2 regions of the Micromonospora parva genome follow, and region 2 is predicted to be linked to the other one. Evidence: riboswitches for the same ligand, from Rfam matches in the RefSeq annotation. Region 2 holds a riboswitch; the other holds the start of a gene.
The links. Region 2 has a riboswitch for cobalamin ahead of AB0C03_RS30845 (ribonucleoside-diphosphate reductase subunit alpha). Riboswitches for the same ligand answer to the same signal wherever they lie in the genome.
Positions count from the first base shown of each region.

Region 1: it holds a riboswitch for cobalamin, as region 2 does, so the genes downstream of both, cobN (cobaltochelatase subunit CobN) here and AB0C03_RS30845 (ribonucleoside-diphosphate reductase subunit alpha) in region 2, are expected to answer to the same signal.

Region 1 is NZ_JBEZFX010000002.1:296,686-304,337, reverse strand. It holds gene AB0C03_RS06600 (magnesium chelatase subunit D family protein) at 1-430, opposite strand, end outside; gene cobN (cobaltochelatase subunit CobN) at 427-4,095, opposite strand; cobalamin riboswitch at 4,386-4,562, opposite strand; gene AB0C03_RS06590 (MBL fold metallo-hydrolase) at 4,879-5,595, shown strand; gene AB0C03_RS06585 (hypothetical protein) at 5,598-5,933, opposite strand; gene AB0C03_RS06580 (RNA polymerase sigma factor) at 6,070-6,642, shown strand; gene AB0C03_RS06575 (hypothetical protein) at 6,635-7,354, shown strand; gene AB0C03_RS06570 (hypothetical protein) at 7,457-7,652, shown strand, end outside.
Region 2 is NZ_JBEZFX010000018.1:8,880-16,531, reverse strand. It holds gene AB0C03_RS30865 (TraR/DksA family transcriptional regulator) at 1-311, shown strand, start outside; gene eno (phosphopyruvate hydratase) at 323-1,588, opposite strand; gene AB0C03_RS30855 (MerR family transcriptional regulator) at 1,707-2,621, shown strand; gene AB0C03_RS30850 (ribonucleotide-diphosphate reductase subunit beta) at 2,618-3,613, opposite strand; gene AB0C03_RS30845 (ribonucleoside-diphosphate reductase subunit alpha) at 3,655-5,973, opposite strand; cobalamin riboswitch at 6,167-6,383, opposite strand; gene AB0C03_RS30840 (enolase C-terminal domain-like protein) at 6,671-7,652, shown strand, end outside.

The DNA.
Region 1 (7,652 bases), on a different contig from region 2:
GACCCGGCTCGAACGCGCGGACCCCCTCGCCGATCGCCTTCTCCAGGTCCAGCGCGCCGACCACCCGGTCCTCGGCGGCGCCCACCGGCAGCTCGACCAGGCGGGCCGGGCGGGTCTCGGCGGCGGCGGCCGGATGCGGGCCGTCCGGGCACGCCGGGTCGGGCCCGGCCGGGTCACAACCGAACCGGCAACCGGCCACCTGGCGCACCGGGGGGAGCAGCGCGGCGAGGGCCCGCACGGCGGTGGACTTCGCGGTGCCCTTCTCGCCCCGGACCAGGACCCCGCCGATCGCCGGGGAGACCGCGTTGAGCAGCAACGCCAGTCGCATGTCGGCCATGCCGAGCACCGCGCTGAAGGGATAAGTCGCCACGGCGCCTCCTTTCGTTCGCGACTGCGGGGCTCGCAAAACCGGCTCACTCCTCGCGCTCACGCCCGGTCCTCCAGGTCGCCCTCGCTGGCCAGGTACGTGTCGCGCAGCCGGTCGAGGGTGGCCGGCTCCGGTGCGGCCCACAGCCCCCGGTCGGCGGCCTCCAACAGCCGCTCGGTGATGCCGCGCAGCGCCCACGGGTTGGACCGCTCCAGGAACTCCCGGGTGGTGTCGTCGAAGAGGTACGCGGCGGCGAGGTGCTCGTACATCCAGTCGTCGACGACACCGGCGGTGGCGTCGTAGCCGAACAGGTAGTCCACTGTGGCCGCCAGCTCGAACGCGCCCTTGTAGCCGTGCCGGCGCATCGCGGCGATCCACTTCGGGTTGACCACCCGGGCCCGGAACACCCGCCGGGTCTCCTCGCCCAACGTGCGGGTGCGCACGTCGTGCGGCATCGCCGAGTCACCCACGTACGCCGCCGGTGACGTGCCGGTGAGGTGGCGGACCATCGCCACCATCCCGCCGTGGTACTGGAAGTAGTCGTCGGAGTCGACGATGTCGTGCTCGCGGGTGTCCTGGTTCTTCACCGCCACCGCGATCCGGGCGAACGAGCGTTCCATGTCGGCGCGCGCCTCCCGCCCGTCCAGGCCCCGGCCGTACGCGTAGCCGCCCCACACCGCGTACACCTCGGCCAGGTCGGCGTCGCTGCGCCAGGTGCGGGCGTCGATCAGGGGCAGCAGCCCCGCCCCGTACGCGCCGGGCTTGGAGCCGAAGATCCGGGCGGTGGCCCGCCGCTCGTCGCCGTGCTCGGCGAGGTCGGCGGCGACGTGCGCGCGCAGGTAGTTCTCCTCGTCCGGCTCGTCCAGGGCGGCGACCCGCCGGACGGCGTCGTCGAGCAGCGCCACGACGTGCGGGAACGCGTCGCGGAAGAAACCGGAGATGCGCACCGTGACGTCGACGCGCGGCCGGTCCAGCTCGGCGGTCGGCACCACCTCGATGCCGGTGACCCGCCGGGACCTGTCGTCCCAGACCGGCCGGCAGCCCAGCAACGCGAGCACCTCGGCGATGTCGTCACCCTGGGTCCGCATGGCGCTGGTGCCCCACACTGTCAACCCCACCGATCGGGGGTACCCGCCGGTGTCGGCGAGGTGCCGGGCCAGCAGCGAGTCGGCGAGGGCCACCCCGACGTCCCAGGCGTTGCGGCTGGGGATGGCCTTCGGGTCGACGGAGTAGAAGTTGCGGCCGGTGGGCAGCACGTTGACCAGGCCCCGGGTGGGTGAGCCGGACGGGCCGGGCGGCACGAACCTCCCGTCGAGCGCGCCGAGGGTGTGGGTCAGCTCGTCGGTGGTCCGGTCCAGGCGGGGCACCAGCTCGGTGGCGGCGAAGCGCAGCACCGCGGCGGCGTCCGGGATCGGTTGCCCAGTCACCTCCGCCACCACGGCGTCGACGGCGTCCACTGCCCAGCCCTGGGTCTCCATGCCGACGACCAGCCGCCGCGCGAGCGCTTCGATGAGGTCGATCGCGTCGGCGGCGGTGCCGGCCGGCCCGTCCACCACGTCGGTGAGCGCCGTGGGCAGCGCCAGTCGCTGTCCCGGCGTCGCGAGCAGTTCCTGCTCGTCGAGCCCGAACGCGACGGCGAGGGCCTGCCGCAGGCCGGGCAGTGCGCGGGCGCCGCCCCAGATCTGCGGGGCGCGCAGCACCGCCAGGACCAGGTTGACCCGTGCCTCGCCGGTGGGCGCGTCGGCGAGGATGTGCAGCCCGTCGCGGATCTGCACGTCCTTGACCTCGCAGAGGTACCCGTCGAGGTGCAGCACGAAGTCGTCGAAGTCGTCCGGGTCGGGCATCGCCTCGGCGTGCAGGTCGTGGTGCAGCTCGGCGGCGCGCACCAGGTCCCAGATCTGGGCCCGCACGGTGGGCACCTTGGCCGGGTCGAGGGCCTGCACGGTGGCGTACTCGTCGAGCAGTTGCTCCAGTTTGGCCAGGTCGCCGTAGGTCTCGGCGCGGGCCATCGGCGGGACCAGGTGGTCGACGACCACGGCGTGCGCCCGCCGCTTGGCCTGGGTGCCCTCACCGGGGTCGTTGACGATGAACGGGTACACCAGCGGCAGGTCGCCGAGGACCGCGTCGGGCGCGCAGTCGGCGGCCAGGCCGAGGCCCTTGCCGGGCAGCCACTCCAGGGTGCCGTGCTTGCCCAGGTGCACCACGGCGTCCGCGCCGAAGCCGCCGTCCGCGACCGGCGCGGTCAACCAGCGGTACGCGGCCAGGTAGTGGTGACTCGGCGGCAGGTCCGGGTCGTGGTATATCGCGATCGGGTTCTCCCCGAAGCCGCGCGGCGGCTGGATCAGCAGCACCACGTTGCCGAAGCGCAGCCCGGCGAGCACGATGTCGTCGCCGTCGGTGTACAGCTCGCCGGGCGGCTCACCCCAGTGTTCCCTGATCCGCTCCCGCAGCTCGGCCGGGACCTGGTCGAACCAACGCCGGTAGGTCTGCCCCGGTATCCGGGCCTCGGCGCCGGCCAACTGCTCGGGGGTGAGCCACTCCACGTCGTGGCCACCGGCGGCGATCAGCGCGTGGATCAGCGCGTCGCCGTCGGTGGGCACCGGGCCGTCGCCCAGGTGGTAGCCGGCGTCCGCGAGCGCGGCGAACAACCGCACCGCCGACGCCGGGGTGTCCAGGCCGACCGCGTTGCCGACCCGGGAGTGCTTCGTCGGGTACGAGCTGAGCACCACGGCGACGCGCTTGTCGGCGGCCGGCACGTACCGCAGCCGGGCGTGGCGCACCGCGATCCCGGCGACCCGGGCGGCCCGCTCGGGATCGGCGGCGTAGACCGAGAGCCCGTCGGCGTCGACCTGCTTGAACGAGAACGGCACGGTGACGATCCGGCCGTCGAACTCGGGGATGGCCACCTGCATGGCGGCGTCCAACGGGGACAGCCCGGCGTCGCTGTCGGCCCACTGCGCCCGGGTGCTGGTGAGACAGAGCGCCTGGATGATCGGCACGTCCAGGGCGGCCAGGACGCCGACGTCCCAGGCGTCCTCGTCGCCGCCGCCGGAGGCGTCGGCGGCGACCGCACCGCCAGCCGCGAGCACGGTGACCAGCAGCGCGTCACAGCGGGCGAAGAGCCCGAGCGGGCCGGCGTCGGCGGTCAGCCCGCGCAGGGAGCCGCAGAAGATCGGCAGCGGGTTGCCGCCGGCCGCCCGGACCGCCTCGACCAGCACGTCGATGAAGCCGGTGTTGCCGGCCAACGCGTGTGCCCGGTAGAAGACGATCCCCACTGTGGGCCGGTACGGGTCGGCCAGGTGCGCGCCGTGCACCCCGTACGCCGGGGTGCGCGCGGGCGGGGCGAACCCCTCACCGGTGAGCAGCACCGTGTCGGAAAGGAACCGCGCCAACTGCCCCAGGTTGTCCGGGCCGCCCTCGACCAGGTACGCCAGCGCCTGGGTCGCGACACCGGACGGCACGGTGGAGCTGGCCATCAGCTCCGCGTCGGGTGTCGCCTCGCCGCCGAGCACCACCGTCGGCACGCCGGTCGCGAGCACCGCGGCGAGGCCGTCCGGCCACGCCTGCCGACCGCCGAGCAGGCGTACGACGACGAGGGCGACCCCGTCGAGCAGGGCGGGCACCTCGTCGACGGTGACCCGCGCGGGGTTGGCCAACCGGTAGTCGGCGCCGCTGGCGCGGGCGGCCAGCAGGTCGGTGTCGGCGGTGGAGAGCAGCAGGATGCGCACGGCAGGCTCCGGGAAGTAACGTCGACGCGCTCGCCGATGCGAGCTGGCGACGTGGGATGGGCGCGGGGTTCAGCAGGCACCGCGACCCGGGCGGCTCACCGGCGCGGGGCCGACGGCGACGGGTGGCGCGGTGGGGAACTCAGCGGTGAACGGCGCGGGAGCGTGCGGATGCCGGCGCGTCAGTGCGGCCGGGGCGGGGCGCGGCGGGGCGTCCGCCGCTCGGTTCGCGACGGTGATCGTCGGTCACAGAGACGCCATGCGTCATCGGGTCCTCCTCGGGTGTCCACGCCCTGGGGTACGTCCCGACGGCCGAAGTATCCTGGCTTCCGGATCGACGCTCTCCCCCGGCCTTCCAACCGCAGACACACGGCCGTGACTCACGAGGGGGGATCGCTCCCCGGTGACAGTGGCGGGACCGCGTCGGATTCGCACCGACTTCCTTCACTGCCGTCAGGCTGCGAATGCTGCCACACCCCCGCGCCGCCGGTCAACGCCAGTCCAGCCCCACCAGCCGGACACCACCGATCGAGCCTCGCCGATCGGCGTGAATGCGGCTCCGCGCCTCGCGACGCCCCAGATCGATGCGCGACGCCCTTTGCTCTGCTGCCCTATGTGCACCAGGCACGGGGCGTCGCCGGTGCGTACAGGGCAGCAGAGCAAAGGACCGCCGAACCCATCCTGGCCTGCGCCGATCGTCCGGCAGGACGGTGCCCGACGGCGTGCTGACCTAGGATCGGCACCGCCACAGCGGCGAACCGCGATCAATGTCGGAGATCGATCACCATGGCCGTCCCACAGTTCCACCACCTGGCCGGCCGTGTCTGGGTCTGTCCAGGCGACCCCGACCCCGAGGCGGTCCAGGCCGGCGTCGCCGTCGTGGCCGACGAGCGCGGCAGTGTGATGATCGACGCCGGGCAGAGCCCCACGCACGCCCGCGCGATCCAGGCCGCGCTCGCCGCAGCCGGGCTGCCACGGCCCCGCTGGCTGGTCTACACCCACCACCACTGGGACCACGTCTGGGGCGCTTGCGCCTGGCCCGGCGTGGAGATCGTCGGACACGAGACGGCGGTGCCGCTGCTACGCGCTGAGGCTGCCCGGCCCTGGAGTCACCACTATCTGGACGAGCGGGTACGCGCCGACCCCCGCCTCGGCCCGAGCTTCCGGGCGCGAGCCCGTGCGATGGATTCCTGGGCGGACTTCACCATCCTGCCGCCAACCCGGACCTTCACCGATGTCGACGAGTTGTCGGTGGGCGTCGGGTTACGGCACGTCGGCGGCGGCCACGCCCCAGATTCGACGGTCGTGCTGGTGCCGGACTCGGGCGTCATGCTGCTCGGCGACTGCTTCTACCCGCCGCCGGCACACCTGCGCCGACCCGACGACGGCCCCGACCTGGACCTGGTCCGCCGACTGCTCTGGGACGACTACCTGTGGTACGTCTCCAGCCACGCCGAGCCGATGACGGCTGAGCAGGCCCGGTCAGCCGTCGAGGCCGCCTGACCTCAGCGGGCGTGACGTTCCGGGTGGGCCCGACTCCACGCCCGCATCCGCTCCGGGTAGCCGGTGCGCGCCGCCTCGTACAACGGCACCGCGTGCTTGCGGGCGATGGCCCCGGCCGCGCGGGGCGTTCCGGTACGACGACGGATCCACTCGCCGTCGTGGGCGATCGCCACGACCGTGGTGTCCGTGGCGGTCGTCTCCGGCTCCAGGTAGAACTCCACCCCGCGCCGGCTGGCGACGAACGCCTCCAGCGCCGCGAGGTCGTCGCGGGTCGCCTCCCGGTCCAGCTTCGTCGGGGTCGTCTCGGCACCCCGTGACCGGCGACTGAACCAGCTCATGCCCCGCCCCTCTCCTCGACGCCCCTCCAGTGCAGCACCGATTCCTGGCAATAGGCTGCACGCCCGGTGGGAGAGAGCTGATCCGGGTCGGAAATCCCTGTGGAACCCGCGGCGGGTGGGCGGTGTCATGTGGGTGATGCGAACGGAGGCTGCCCTGGACGACGAGGCGCTCGTCACCCGTGCTCGCGCCGGTGACCTGGAGGCGTACGACCTCCTGGTCACCCGGCACACCGCGTCCGCGTACCGGACGGCGGTGCTGCTCGGTGCCGGCTCGGACTCCGAGGACGTCATCCAGGAGGCGTTCGTGAAGGCGTACCGGAAGCTGTCCCGTTACCGGGGCGAGGCGTCCTTCCGGTCGTGGCTGCTGGCGATCGTCGCCAACGAGACCCGCAACCTGCACCGCTCCCGGGGCCGGCGCGACGGGCTCGTGCTGCGGGCGGCGGCAGCGGACCCCACGTCCGAGGTCGCCGAGGACGACGCTGTCGGCGCGGTCCTCGCCGGGGAGCGCCGGGCGTCGCTGGTGCGGGCCCTACGGCAACTGCCGGTACGCGACCGCGAGGTGATCGTCTGCCGGTTCTTCCTCGATCTCAGCGAGGAGGAGACGGTGGCGACGCTGGGCTGGCCCCGGGGCACTGTGAAGTCGCGCACCTCCAGGGCGCTGGCGAAGCTTCGCACCCTGCTCGACCGGGAGGAGGTCCGACATGGGTGACCTCGAACGGGAACTGCGGGACCTGTCCACCTGGCTGGACACACCCGATCCGCCCGACGTGAGCGCCCGCGTCCGCGTACGACTCAGCACGCCCGCGCCCCGGCGGCGCCGGTGGCGTTCGCTCGCCGCGGTGGCGCTCGTCACCCTGCTGGTGGCGGTGTTGCCGCCGACCCGGGCCGCCATCGCCGACGTTGTCACCGGGCTGCTGCGCTTCGCCGGTGTCAGCATCGCCACCGCGCCCGCACCGACACCGCCCGGTGCCACCGCGTCGCCGTTACCCGGGCAGCGGGTCGTCGCCCTGGACGAGGCGCAGCGGGCGGTACGGTTTCCGATCCGCCTGCCGGCGAAGCTGGGCCCACCCGAGCGGGTGCTGGTCGCCGATCCGGACGCCACCGGCAGGTACCGGGTGGCGACGCTGCTCTACGACGGGGGCGCGCTGCGCGTCGACGCGTTCGACGGTCACCTCGACCTGGCCTTCCACAAGGAGGTCACGCCGCCGGGCGCGAACTGGGTCCAGGTCAACGGCGACTTCGCCGTGTGGGTCGACGGCCCACACGTGCTGTCCTACGTGGACCGGGCGGGTGGGATCCGCCGGGAGACCGCCCGGCTGGCCGCCTCGACCCTGATCTGGCAGGACAACGAGGTGAGCTACCGGCTGGAGGGCCACCTCACCAGGGCCGAGGCGATCGAGATCGCCCGCTCGCTGCGCTGAGGGAACCGGGCCGGCCCGGGCGGTGTCCTGAAGACACGACGATTCGCCGTCGCCCGGTCTGTTCCAGCCCGAGGTGGCGGCCGGTGTACCGGAGGAGCACTGATGGGTTCACGGGGCAGGTTGACGCTGGTGTCATCGGTGGTCCTGTTGGCGGGGTGCACGGCCACGACCAGCGGCGGGTCGGCCGCACCGGCTGCCACGACCGCCGCCACGGCGAGCGCCACCACGGCCACCACCGCCGCCACCACGGCGAGCGCCGCGACGGGCTGCGGCTCGCGGGTCGAGACCGGGCCGCTGC
Region 2 (7,652 bases):
TGCGCGCGCAGACCGAGGCTCAGGCCACCGCCCTGGAGGGCGACCTGCGGAGCCTCTTCGAGGCGTCCCGGTCGTCCAACGCCGACGACGAACACGACCCCGAGGGCACCACGATCGCCTTCGAACGCGCGCAGCTCATCGCCGTCCTGGACGCCACCCGCCGACGCCTGGCCGAGCTGGACGTCGCGCTGCGACGGGTGGACGACGGCAGCTACGGGGTGTGCGAACGGTGTCTGCGTCCCATTCCCGCCGAGCGTCTCGCCGCCCGCCCGTCAGCGCGTACCTGTGTGGTGTGCGCCAGTCGACGGTAGTCGCACCGCCGTCAGCGGCCGCCGGCGTAGCGGGCGCGGTCGCCGAGCTCCTCCTCGATGCGGATGAGCTGGTTGTACTTGGCGGTGCGGTCCGAGCGCGACAGGGAACCGGTCTTGATCTGCCCGCAACCGACGCCGACGGCCAGGTCGGCGATGGTGGTGTCCTCGGTCTCGCCGGAGCGGTGCGACATCACCACCCGGTACCCGGCCTTGTGGGCGGCGTCCACCGTCGCCAGGGTCTCGGTGAGCGTGCCGATCTGGTTGACCTTGACCAGGATCGCGTTGGCGTAACCGCCGTCGATCCCGTCGCGCAGCCGGTCGACGTCGGTGCAGAACACGTCGTCGCCGACCAACTGCACGCGCTCCCCCGCCGCCGCCGTCAGCCGCTGCCAGCCGGCGATGTCGTCCTCGGCCATCGGGTCCTCGACCGAGCTGATCGGGTACCGGGAGATCAGGTCCAGCAGGTAGTCGATGTGCTCGTCGACGGTGCGCTGACGTCCCTCGCCGACGTAGTCGTAGACGCCGTCGTGGAAGAACTCCGAGCTGGCCGGGTCGAGGCAGATCAGCACGTCGGATCCGGGCTGGTAACCGGTGTCCTCGATGGCGCGTAGCACGAACCGCAGTGCCTCGTCGGCGTCCGTGACGTTCGGCGCGAAGCCACCCTCGTCGCCGACGTTGGTGTTGTGCCCGGCCGCGGCCAGGGACGCCCTGAGGGTGTGGAAGACCTCCGATCCCATCCGCACCGCCTCGGCGAAGGTCCGCGCACCGACCGGGGCGATCATGAACTCCTGGAAGTCGAGCGGATTGTCGGCGTGCGCGCCACCGTTGATGATGTTCATCATCGGCACCGGCAGCAGGCGGGCGCCGACCCCACCGACGTAGCGGTAGAGCGGCTGCCGGTGGGCCGACGCCGCCGCCTTCGCGGTCGCCAGGGACACCGCCAGGATCGCGTTGGCGCCCAGTCGGCCCTTGTCCTTGGAACCGTCGAGGTCGATCATCGTCTCGTCGATCAGGGCCTGGTCCTCCGCGTCGAACCCGCGCACCGCGTCGGCGATCTCCCCGTTGACAGCGGCGACGGCCGCGCTGACCCCCTTGCCGTGAAAACGCGTCAGGTCCCCGTCGCGCCGCTCGACCGCCTCGTTGGCCCCCGTCGACGCGCCGGACGGCACGGCGGCCCGGCCGGTCGACCCGTCGGCGAGGACCACGTCGGCCTCCACCGTCGGGTTGCCCCTGCTGTCGAGGATCTGCCGACCCCGCACCCGACTGATTGCCGTCATCACACACTCCCTGCTCAAGCTGCTGTTTCACCGCCAGACTGGCAGGAAACGGCGGCCCTGACACCGCGACGATGGACACGTTGACCCGTACCCCGGGGTGCGGGTTTAGGGTCGCGGGATGCGGGTGGGTGAGTTGGCACGACGGACCGGAACCACGGTCCGGGCACTGCGGTACTACGAGTCGGCCGGGCTGGTCGTGCCCCGGCGGTTGAGCAACGGCTACCGGGAGTACGACCCGATCGCGGTGCGGCTGGTCGCCCAGATCCGCGAGCTGATGGCGCTCGGCCTGACCGTCGAGGAGACCCGCCCGTTCGTCGAGTCGATCGCCGGGGGTGCCGACGACACCGACGTGTGCGCGGCGGCGGTGGCCACGTACCGCAGCACCATCACCAACCTGCAGGAACGGATCGGCAGGTTGACCGCCCAGCGCGACGCGTTGGACGCGCGCCTCGACGCCGCCGCGACCCAGGTCGTACCCGGCAGTCAGGTGGAGGGCGCCGACCCCACCGGGCTGGTCGGCGCCACGATGCCACAGCTGTCCTTCTACGGCACCGACGGCCGCCCGGTCGACCTTGGCGCGCTCGGCGCCGGACGCACCGTCATCTTCGTCTACCCGCTGACCGGGCGACCGGGCGTCGACCTGCCCAACGGGCTGTTGGAGATCCACGGCGCCCGGGGCAGCACCGAGCAGGCCGCCTGGTTCCGCGACCACCACGCGGAGCTGCGCGCCGCCGGCGCCGCCCGGGTGTACGGACTGTCCGCCCAGTCGACCGGCTACCAGCGGGAACTCGCGCACCGGCTGCGGCTGCCCTACCCGCTGATCCCCGACCCGAGGCTGACCCTGGCCGCCGCGCTGCGCCTGCCGACCCGTACCGCTGGCGACATGACACTCTACGAGCGGCTGACGTTGATCATTGCCGACGGCGTTGTCGAACACGTCTTCCACCCGATCCAGGACCCGGCGTCGCACCCCCTGCACGTGATGCGGTGGCTCACCAAGCGACGCCAGGCCCCCGGATCGGTTGCCGCCTAGAAATCGTCGTCGAAGGCGACGGTGCCGCTCACCCCGACCTGGTACGCCGACACCCGCCGCTCGAAGAAGTTGGACAGCTCCTGGACGTCCTGCAACTCCATGAACCCGAACGGGTTGCTCGACCCGTAGTGCGCCGGGATGCCGAGCTGGGCGAGGCGGCGGTCGGCGACGTGCTGGAGATACTCCCGCATGTCGGCCAGGGTCAGACCGGGCACGCCGCGACCCAACAGGTCCTCGGCGAACTGCACCTCACACTCGACGGCCTCGGTGAGCATCTGCCGGACCTGGTCGGCGAGGTCGTCGTCGAACAGGTCCGGCTCCTCGGCACGGACGGTGTCGACGACGTCGAACGCGAACGCCATGTGCATGGACTCGTCGCGGAACACCCAGTTGGTGCCGGAGGCGAGGCCGTGCAACAGGCCGCGCGAGCGCAGGAAGTAGACGTAGGCGAACGCGCCGTAGAAGAACAACCCTTCGATGCAGGCGGCGAAGCAGATCAGGTTCAGCAGGAACGTCCGCCGGTCGTCGCGGGTCCGCAGCTCCCGCAGGTCGCCCAGCGAGTCGATCCAGCGGAAGCAGAACTCGGCCTTGCGCCGGATCGAGGGGATGTTCTCGATCGCCGCGAAGGCCTCGAAACGTTCGGTCTCGTCGGGCACGTACGTGTCGAGCAGGTTGAGGTAGAACTGGACGTGCACCGCCTCCTCGAACAGCTGCCGGGACAGGTAGAGGCGGCCCTCGGGGCTGTTGACGTGCTGGTAGAGGTTGAGCACCAGGTTGTTGGCGACGATCGTGTCGCCGGTGGCGAAGAACGCCACCAGGCGGCTGACCAGGTGCCGTTCGGCCGGCGACAGTTTGTCCAGGTCGGCGAGGTCGGCGTGCAGGTCGACCTCCTCCACGGTCCAGGTGTTGCGGATGGCGTCGCGGAACCGGTCGAAGAAGTGCGGGTAGCGCATCGGGCGCAGGGTGAGGTCCATCCCGGGGTCGAGCAGCATGTGCGTGGTCCTCGTGTCGGTGGTGGTGGCGTCGGCGGGGTTCACTGGCAGGCCTCGCACGACTCGGGGTTCTCCAGCGAGCAGGCCAACGCCTCCGCGTCGACGGCGACGGGCGAGACAGCGCCGACGGTGGCCTGCTGGATCCGGGTGGCGGGGCGCGAGCGCAGGTAGTACGTGGTCTTCAGGCCGGCCTTCCAGGCGTACAGGTACATCGAGGAGAGCTTGCCGATGGTCGGTGCGGCCAGGAACAGGTTCAGCGACTGGGACTGGTCGATGAACGGGGCGCGGGCGGCGGCCAGGTCGATCAACGCCCGCTGCGGCAGCTCCCACGCGGTGCGGAACAACTCCCGTACGCCGGCCGGCAGCTCGGCGATGTCCTGCACCGACCCCTCGGCCCGCTTGATCGCCGAACGGATCCGCTCGGTCCACAGACCGCGGGCCTTCAGCTCGCGTACCAGAGCGGTGTTGACCTGAAGGAACTCCCCCGACAGGGTTTCGCGCTTGAACAGGTTGGACACCTGCGGCTCGATGCACTCGTAGCACCCGGCGATCGAGGCGATGGTCGCGGTCGGCGCGACCGCCACCAGCAGCGAGTTACGCAGCCCGTGCGCCTCGACCCGCTCGCGCAGGGCATCCCAGCGGGCCGTCTGCGTACCCTCGACACCCCACAGGTCGGGCTGGAGCTGGCCCCGCGCGGCCCGGGTCTGCGGGTACGCCGGGTGCGCGCCGAAGTCGCGGGCCAGGTCGGCGGAGGTCTCCAGCGCGGTCAGGTACAGCTCCTCGCTGATCCGGGTGGACAGCTCCCGGGCGGCCGGCGAGTCGAAGGGCAGCCGCAGTGCGAAGAAGACGTCCTGCAGGCCCATCAGCCCGAGCCCGACCGGCCGCCAGCGGGGGTTGCTCGCCGCCGCCTGCGCGGTCGGGTAGTAGTTGATGTCGATGACCCGGTCGAGGAAGGTCACCGCGGTCCGCACCGTGGCGCGCAGCCGCTCCCAGTCGATGCCGCCGTCGCCGAGGTGGGCGGCGAGGTTCACCGAGCCCAGGTTGCACACGGCGGTCTCGGCGTCGCTGGACACCTCGACGATCTCGGTGCAGAGGTTGGACAGGTGCACCACGTTGCCCGGCTCGGCGGTCTGGTTGCACAGCCGGTTCGACGCGTCCTTGAAGGTCATCCAGCCGTTGCCGGTCTGGGCCAGGGTGCGCATCATCGTGCCGTACAGCTCCCGCGCCGGGACCTGCCGCACGTACCGGCCCTGCGCCTCGGCCTCCCGGTACGCGGCGTCGAACCGCTCCCCCCACAGGTCGGGCAGCTCGGGCACCTCGTGCGGGTCGAACAGCGACCACATCTCGTCGGCCTCGACCCGGCGCATGAACTCGTCCGGGATCCAGTTGGCCAGGTTCAGGTTGTGGGTGCGCCGGGCATCCTCGCCGGTGTTGTCCCGCAGGTGCAGGAACTCCTCGATGTCCGGGTGCCACGGCTCCAGGTAGACGCAGGCCGCGCCCTTGCGCCGGCCGCCCTGGTTGACCGCCGCCACGCTCGCGTCCAGGGTGCGCAGCCACGGCACGATCCCGTTGGACTGCCCGTTGGTGCCCCGGATCAGCGCGCCGCGGGAGCGGACCCGGGAGTACGCGATGCCGATGCCACCGGCGAACTTGGACAGGTTGGCGACCTGGGCGTACCGGGCGTAGATCGAGTCCAACTCGTCGAGCGGGGAGTCGACCAGATAGCAGGAGGACATCTGGGTGTGCCGGGTCCCGGAGTTGAACAGGGTCGGTGAGCTGGGCAGGTAGGCCAGGCTGGACATCAGTCGGTAGAAGCCGACCGCCTCGTCCGCCGTACGGGACAGGCCGCAGGCCACCCGCAGCAGCCAGTACTGCGGGGTCTCCAGCACCAGTCGGCTGGTGGGGTGGCGCAGCAGGTACCTGTCGTACACGGTGCGCAGGCCGAAGTACTCGAACCGGCGGTCGCCGTCCGGGTCGACGGCGGCATCGAGGGTCGTGGCGTGTGCGGCGACGAACGCGGCGGTGTCGTCACCGATCAGACCCTCGGCGTGGCCGACCCGGATCGCCGCGCTGAACGAGGTGATGCCCTGCCGGCGTACCTCCTTGTCGACGTAGCCGGCCAGCAGCCGCGCGGCGAGGCGGGAGTACTGCGGCTCCTCACCGATCATCTCAGCGGCGGTCTGGATGGAGAGCCGGTCCAGTTCGGCGGTGGTGGCGCCGTCGTAGAGGCCGCTGATGGTGCGGGTGGCCACCCGCATCGGGTCGACGTCGGTCAGGTCGTCGGCCCACCGCTCCACCGCCCGGACGATCTTGTTCACGTCCACGGGTTCGGTCGCGCCGTCGCGCTTGCGGACCCGCATGGGCGTCCGCCGCGCGGGCGTGTCGGCGCCGGCCGGGACTACCTGGGTGACTGTCACCACTCGCTCCTCGGAGTTCGAGACCTGGTGGCCCGGACGCGAGGAGACAGACACCGACGGACGCCACGCCGGCGCGGCGTGGGATCAGGTGGCGTCAGCCGTCCCACGCGGCCTCGGACCGCCGCGCACCCGGGTTCGGGTACGCGGCGCGCTGGCAGGTCTTCGGACTCGCGGGCACGACCGGGCTCGCCGGTCTCCTAGTGGCCGTCGCTTCCCAGGCCGATGGGTGGCCCAGTGCTGATGACGGCGGTCGTTCCCACTCACCGCTGCGGGACAGTCCCGGATTTCCACCGGGTTCCCTGTTGCCTCGACCGCGCCGGATGAGCGGCCGAACCAGCTGCGCTCGACACCATATATAGGGACGGAGCCGTTGTCACACCCCACATGTCGGTTTCGGGCGTGTCGGCGGCCAGCGCGGTGACCACCGTCACCACCCGGGCCGCGCGCGCCGCGCCGGAGGGCGCCGGCAACGGAGGCACGATTCTCCGCGCCGGTGTCGACAGTGGCCAGTGGGTCGACAGCCGACACAAACATCATATGTCTGGGTGTCCCTAGTGATCGACAACGTTGACGCGCTCAACGAGCCGTCCGTATACTCCCAGTGATCATCTGATCTTTAGCCTAGCCGGGCGAGGAGCGCATGCCGCAGATCACTGCCGTCACCGTCGAGGACGTCCGCTTCCCCACCTCCCTGACCGCTGACGGGTCAGACGCCATGAACAAGGACGGCGACTACTCGGCGGCCTACGTCGTGCTGCACACCGACGGCGTCGACGGCGCGGGCGCGCCGCTCGCGGGGCACGGGCTGACCTTCACCATCGGCCGTGGCAACGACATCGTCGCGGCGGCGGCGGTCCACCAGGCACAGCGCCTCGTGGGCCTGGACGTGGCGACGATGGCGGCGGACATGGGCGCTGTCTACCGCCTCCTGACCTCCGACTCGCAGCTGCGCTGGCTCGGCCCCGAGAAGGGCGTCGTCCACCTGTCGCTGGCGGCCGTGCTGAACGCGTCGTGGGACCTGGCCGCCCGGGTCGCCGACAAGCCACTGTGGCGACTGCTCGTCGACATGTCCCCCGAGCAACTCGTCGACATCGCGGACCTGCGCTACCTCTCCGACGCCCTGACCCGGGACGAGGCGCTGGCCATCCTGCGCGCCAAGGAGAGCACGAAGGCCGCCCGCCTCGCCGAACTCGACCGGACCGGCTACCCCGCCTACACCACCTCGGCGGGCTGGCTCGGCTACGGCGACGACAAGCTGCGCCGGCTGTGCCAGGAGGCGGTGGACAGCGGCTACGGCTACGTCAAGCTCAAGGTCGGCGCCAACCTCGACGACGACATCCGCCGCTGCGCGATCGCCCGGGAGATCCTCGGCCCGGACCGCAACCTGATGATCGACGCCAACCAGGTGTGGGATGTCGGCCAGGCCATCGAGTGGGTCAGCGCCCTCGCCCGGTTCAAGCCGCTCTGGATCGAGGAGCCGACCAGCCCCGACGACATCCTCGGCCACGCCGCCGTCCGCCGTGCCGTCGCTCCGATCGGCGTGGCCACCGGCGAGCACTGCCACAACCGGGTGATGTTCAAGCAGCTGTTCCAGGCCGAGGCCATCGACTTCTGCCAGCTCG